Linked DNA regions of Formosa agariphila KMM 3901. Each later gene encodes a partner of the first gene's protein in a complex. Links are inferred from orthologs where the notes say so. Each region holds a gene or a part of one and is shown on either strand. Other genes may lie near its edges. The genes, in order: carA and carB.

Region 1 (3,174 bases):
ATCAAAATACAAATTAGATAAAGATTAATTAATCATATTTTGCTCCTCGATGTCGAGTTTGGTAGCAAGATGATAACACAAATGTCATGAGACACGGAAAAAAAGTAAATCACTTAGGTAGACAAACAGCTCATAGAAAAGCTATGCTTGCTAATATGGCTTGTTCTTTAATTGAACACAAACGTATTAACACTACTGTTGCTAAAGCAAAAGCTTTAAAACAATTTTTTGAGCCTTTAGTTACTAAGTCTAAAGCAGATACTACACACAACAGACGTATAGTATTTAGTAAATTAAGACAAAAAGAAGCTGTAACTGAATTGTTCAGAGAAGTAGCTACTAAAGTAGGAGATAGACCAGGAGGATACACACGTATCATTAAACTTGGTAATCGTTTAGGAGATAACGCTGATATGGCAATGATAGAATTAGTTGATTACAACGAAATCTACAATGCTGCAAAAGTTGAAAAGAAAACTACACGTAGAAGTAGAAGAGGTGGTTCTAAACCAGCTGCTGCACCTGCTGTAGATACTAAAACTTCTAACGAAGAAGAATAAATGTTATATAGCATTATAAATAAAAAGAGGCTACCTTATTTAAGGTGGCCTTTTTTTTTATATTTGCACGAAATTATTTAAATAGTAATCAATAATTTATAAAGTAGATTACATTATTGAAGTATGATTAGTTTGTAAGATAGTCTTTAAGACCTGCACTTTTATAAACCTATAATTATACCACCTATAATAGGACTACACCAATTTTGTAACGTGTTTAGAAAATGAAATATCAAAAAAGAAATCAAGCAGTTGTTTTATTAGCCGATGGAACTATTTTTCATGGTAAAGTTGTTGGTAATAGAGAAGGTACTGCATTTGGAGAAGTTTGTTTTAATACAGGTATGACTGGGTATCAGGAAATTTTTACTGATCCTTCTTACTTTGGCCAACTAATGGTTGCTACAAACGCACATATTGGTAATTATGGAACAGAAAAATCTGAGATTGAATCTGAAGGCATAAAAATTTCAGGATTAATTTGTAAAAATTTTAGTTATAATTATTCTCGAGATTTAGCAAATTCTAGCTTAGAAGATTTTTTAAATGAAAACAATTTATTAGCTGTTTCAGATATAGATACTAGAGCACTTGTTAGCTACATTAGAGATAATGGCGCTATGAATGCTGTTATATCTACTGATGTCGATAATATTGAAGGACTAAAAAAGCAGCTTAAAGAAATTCCAGAAATGAATGGTCTTGAGTTAGCTTCTAAAGTGTCTACAAAAGAACCTTATTTTGTAGGTGATGAATTTTCAGATATTAAAATCGCAGCATTAGATTTAGGTATAAAGAAAAACATTCTACGTAACCTAGCTAAACGTGGTGCTTATATAAAAGTATTTCCTTATAACTCGACTTTCGAAGATTTACATGCATGGAATCCAGATGGTTATTTTCTTTCTAACGGACCTGGAGATCCAGAGCCATTAACGTCTGCTCAAGAAGTCGCTAAGGAAATTATTAAAAGAGATTTACCAGTGTTTGGTATTTGTTTAGGACACCAAGTTATTGCATTAGCAAATGGTGTTTCTACATATAAAATGCATAATGGCCATCGAGGTATTAATCATCCTGTAAAAAATCTAATTACTGGTAAAGGTGAAATTACATCTCAAAATCATGGGTTTGCTGTGAAAAGAGAAGAGGTAGAAGCGCATCCAGATTTAGAGGTTACACATGTACATTTAAATGATGATACAGTTGCTGGACTAAGGATGAAAAACAAGAATTGCTTCTCTGTTCAATATCACCCAGAAGCAAGTCCTGGACCGAATGATGCTGAATATTTATTCGATCAATTTATAGAAAATATTAAAAAATAGATACTAGAAACCTCAGAAAAAGCTTGCTTTATTTGAGGTTTTTTTGTTACGAAAACAATGTAGTAAGATTATAAGATAAATATAACAATATTTGTTAAAATGTAGACTTACAATTTTGTAATTTAGTGTTTTATAACAACAAAATTAACCTTTTAAATACTAATACGATGAGTAGAATTATCAAGATTCATGCAAGACAAATTTTAGATTCCCGTGGAAATCCAACAGTTGAAGTAGATGTAGAAACAGAAATTGGAGCATTTGGAAGAGCGGCAGTTCCTTCAGGAGCATCTACAGGTGAGCATGAAGCAGTGGAATTGAGAGATGGTGGAGATGCTTATATGGGTAAAGGAGTATCTAAAGCTGTAGATAATGTAAATAGTATTATAGCTGAAGAATTATTAGGAATGTCTGTATACGATCAAAATCAAATTGATCAAATCATGATAGATTTAGATGGTACACCTAACAAATCTAAATTAGGTGCTAACGCTATTTTAGGTGTGTCTTTAGCAGTAGCTAAAGCCGCAGCTTTCGAATTAGGAGTGCCTTTATATCGTTACGTAGGTGGAGTTTCTGCTAATACGTTACCAGTACCAATGATGAATATTATTAATGGAGGATCACACAGTGATGCCCCAATCGCTTTCCAAGAGTTTATGATTATGCCAGTTAAGGCTAAAAACTTTACTCATGCCATGCAAATGGGTACTGAAATTTTCCATAACCTTAAAAAAGTATTACACGACAGAGGTTTAAGTACTGCCGTAGGTGACGAAGGAGGTTTTGCTCCAACTTTAGAAGGTGGAACAGAAGATGCTTTAGATTCAATTAAATTAGCAGTTGAAAAAGCCGGTTATTCTTTTGGAGATGAAATTATGGTTGCTTTAGACTGTGCTGCTGCAGAATTTTTTGTAGATGGTAAATATGACTATACTAAATTTGAAGGTTCAACTGGAAAAATTAGAACGAGTGCTGAACAAGCAGAATACTTAGCAGAATTATCAGCTAAATATCCAATTATCTCTATTGAAGACGGAATGGATGAAAATGACTGGGAAGGATGGAAATTACTTACTGAAAAAATAGGAGACAGAGTTCAATTAGTTGGAGATGATTTATTTGTAACTAACGTAGAACGTTTATCTCGTGGTATTGATGAAGGTATTGCAAATTCAATCTTAATTAAAGTAAATCAAATTGGTTCTTTAACAGAAACTATTGCAGCCGTTAACATGGCTAAAAATGCTGGTTATACTTCTGTAATGTCTCACCGTTCTGGAGAA
Region 2 (3,776 bases), 320 kb from region 1 along the record:
AAATATTTTTAAAATAAGGTTTGTGTAATAAAAAAGTCTTTGTATATTTGCCCGCAGTTTTGAAGAAACCATCAAGACTTCGTTTAGATAGAATATTGAAGATTTTAAAGATACAAGACAATGAGTAAAAGAACGTTTCAACCATCAAAAAGAAAGAGAAGAAACAAGCACGGTTTTAGAGAAAGAATGGCTTCTGCCAATGGTAGAAAAGTCTTAGCGCGTAGACGTGCTAAGGGAAGAAAGAAACTGTCTGTATCTTCTGAATCAAGACATAAAAAATAATGATATCAATGTGTTGATATAATAGAAAGGTGTTACTTAATGGTAACGCCTTTTTTTATATCTCGTTTTTATAACTACTTTTGAAATATCTTAATATAATACAATGCCAAAAAATCCAAAGTTAAAATCTATTCTTATCATAGGGTCTGGACCAATTGTAATTGGGCAAGCCTGTGAATTCGATTATTCAGGAACTCAAGCCTTAAGATCGCTTCGCGAGGACGGAATAGAAACCGTACTAATAAATTCGAATCCAGCAACGATTATGACCGACCCTTCTATGGCCGATCACGTATACTTGTTGCCGTTAACTACAAAATCGATTGTAAAAATTCTTGAAGAGCATCCGCATATTGATGCTGTTTTACCTACTATGGGTGGGCAAACAGCACTTAATTTATGTATAGAAGCCGATGAAAAAGGAATTTGGAAAGATTTTGGTGTAGATATTATAGGTGTTAATATTGATGCCATCAATATTACAGAAGATAGAGAGCAATTTAGGGAGTTGATGCTTAAAATTGGTATTCCAATGGCACCTCAAGCAACAGCTACATCTTACCTAAAAGGTAAAGAAATTGCACAAGAATTTGGTTTCCCTTTAATTATTAGAGCATCTTACACCTTAGGTGGTGCTGGGGCATCTTTTGTATATAAAGAAGAAGATTTCGACGAATTATTAACCCGCGGATTAGAGATTTCTCCTATTCATGAGGTTATGATCGATAAAGCTTTAATTGGCTGGAAAGAATACGAGTTAGAATTACTTAGAGATGCAAATGATAATGTGGTTATTATTTGTTCTATAGAAAATATGGATCCTATCGGAATTCATACTGGTGATTCTATTACTGTAGCACCTGCAATGACACTTAGCGATAAAACATTCCAAAAAATGCGTGATATGGCTATCCATATGATGCGTAATATTGGAGATTTCGCAGGAGGTTGTAACGTGCAGTTTGCTGTTTCTCCAGACGAAAAAGAAGACATTATCGCTATCGAGATTAACCCTCGTGTATCGCGTTCTTCTGCATTAGCATCAAAAGCAACGGGGTATCCTATTGCAAAAATTGCGGCTAAATTGGCTATTGGTTATCATTTAGATGAATTAAACAATCAAATTACTAAATCAACTTCGGCATTATTCGAACCGACTTTAGATTATGTAATCGTGAAAATACCGCGTTGGAATTTTGATAAATTCGAAGGTTCAGATAGAACTTTAGGACTTCAAATGAAATCTGTTGGAGAAGTTATGGGAATTGGACGTTCGTTCCAAGAAGCACTTCACAAAGCAACGCAATCTCTTGAGATTAAACGTAACGGTTTAGGTGCCGACGGTAAAGAAAATAAAAACTACGAACAAATTATCGAGAAGTTAACACATGCTTCTTGGGATCGTGTATTTATTATCTACGATGCAATCGAGATGGGAATTCCGTTAAGTAGAATTCATGAAATCACAAAAATAGACATGTGGTTCTTAAAGCAATATGAAGAATTACATATGCTTAAAAACGAAATCTCGACGTTTAAAATCGATACCATTCAAAAAGATTTACTTTTAGAAGCGAAACAAAAAGGATATGGCGACAGACAAATAGCACACATGTTGGGCTGTTTAGAAAGTCAAGTATATAATAAACGTGAAGAACTTGGTGTAAATCGTGTGTACAAGTTAGTAGACACTTGTGCAGCCGAATTCGAAGCAAAAACTCCGTATTACTATTCTACTTTCGAAAGTGATATGGAAACTGCAGATGGTAATAGATATGCAGATAACGAAAGTGTTGTTACAGATAAAAAGAAAGTTATTGTTTTAGGTTCTGGTCCAAATCGTATCGGACAAGGAATCGAGTTCGATTACTGTTGTGTTCACGGTGTACTTGCCGCTGCAGAATGTGGTTATGAAACCATCATGATTAACTGTAATCCAGAAACTGTATCTACAGATTTCGATACAGCCGATAAATTATACTTCGAGCCTGTGTTCTGGGAGCATATTTACGACATTATTAAGCATGAAAAACCAGAAGGTGTAATTGTTCAGTTAGGTGGTCAAACGGCCTTAAAACTTGCTGAAAAATTAACCAAGTACGGTGTTAAGATATTAGGAACTAGTTTTGAAGCTTTAGATTTAGCCGAAGATCGCGGATTGTTCTCTAATATGTTAAAAGAAAATAATATTCCTTACCCTGAGTTCGATATTGCCACTACGGCAGACGAAGCGTCGGAGATTGCAGATCGTTTAGACTTTCCAATCTTAGTACGTCCATCTTACGTGCTTGGAGGACAAGGGATGAAAATTGTAATTAATAAAGAAGAACTTGAAAAACACGTTGTAGACTTATTAAGCACAATGCCAGGAAACCAGTTACTGTTAGACCACTATTTAGATGGTGCAATAGAAGCTGAAGCCGATGCGATTTGCGATGGCGAAAATGTTTATATCATCGGAATTATGGAACATATCGAACCTTGTGGAATCCACTCGGGAGATAGTAATGCGTTGCTACCACCTTTCACCTTAGGTGATTTGGTTATGGAGCAAATTAAAGACCATACTAAGAAAATTGCTTTAGCCTTAAATACAGTAGGTTTAATAAACATACAGTTTGCTGTAAAAGACGATTTAGTATACATTATTGAAGCGAATCCAAGAGCATCTCGTACGGTTCCATTTATAGCGAAAGCTTACGGAGAACCTTATGTAAACTACGCAACTAAAGTAATGTTAGGAGAGAAGAAGGTAACCGATTTTGACTTTAAGCCAGAATTAAACGGATATGCAATTAAGCAACCAGTATTCTCTTTCAATAAATTCCATAATGTAAATAAGAAACTAGGTCCAGAAATGAAAAGTACGGGAGAAAGTATCTTGTTTATAGATAACTTAAGAGACGATGAATTCTACAACATTTATTCACGTCGTAGAATGTACTTAAATAAATAAGACATCTATATATATATACTAAAAAAGGCTTCCAAATTTGGAAGCCTTTTTTGTATTCAATATAATCTTAAATCTAGATTGCACCTCCACTTTTAAGTACAAAATAAGACAGTGGTATAGTAATGGCTAAAATAATTAGAACTGCTCTGCTCCAATCACGTTTTTTATATTCAACAGCTTTTCCAAGAAATTTATTCCAGAAATATTCAGTTAAAATATAGCCACCAAGCACATTTGCTAAAATTGCAAATTGTGGGTTTATGTTTAAAGTTGAAATTAAAGTGACAGGCACAAATAAGTAAAAACAGCTAAATATAATTACTTGAATCATACCTTGTCTATGGCCTACTTTCTTTAAATTAGAAATCAGCAATATACTTCCAATAAGCGTCGAAAATAAAATAGAAATCACTAAAATTAATTTCTTAGAATATAATTCGGGTAAAGGTTCAGTTTTGGTATTAATAGCGGTAAACGTTTCTGTAGAACCAGGAATATCTAATACGATTTTTTCAGTAGCTATGCTTCCCGCGGCCAA

What was found.
Region 2: the proteins of carA (region 1) and carB are in contact, whole or in part, in a solved structure (PDB 1KEE), measured with the Escherichia coli proteins. The link is inferred for Formosa agariphila KMM 3901 from one-to-one orthologs.

What each region holds. Positions count from the first base shown.
Region 1 is NZ_HG315671.1:690,789-693,962, forward strand. Bases 1-2,836 are described here. They hold carA (glutamine-hydrolyzing carbamoyl-phosphate synthase small subunit), read left to right. Parts: upstream 1-784; coding sequence 785-1,888; downstream 1,889-2,836. Other genes in these bases: BN863_RS02980 (DNA-directed RNA polymerase subunit alpha), read left to right, coding at 1-28; rplQ (50S ribosomal protein L17), read left to right, coding at 87-560; eno (phosphopyruvate hydratase), read left to right, coding at 2,056-2,836. Outside these bases: more of eno, read left to right, coding at 2,837-3,174. UniProt on the Escherichia coli protein: Small subunit of the glutamine-dependent carbamoyl phosphate synthetase (CPSase).
Region 2 is NZ_HG315671.1:1,008,778-1,012,553, forward strand. What follows is about bases 1-3,438. They hold carB (carbamoyl-phosphate synthase large subunit), read left to right. Parts: upstream 1-385; coding sequence 386-3,238; downstream 3,239-3,438. Other genes in these bases: rpmH (50S ribosomal protein L34), read left to right, coding at 121-282; BN863_RS04395 (hypothetical protein), read right to left, coding at 3,312-3,438. In the rest of the region: more of BN863_RS04395, read right to left, coding at 3,439-3,776. UniProt on the Escherichia coli protein: Large subunit of the glutamine-dependent carbamoyl phosphate synthetase (CPSase).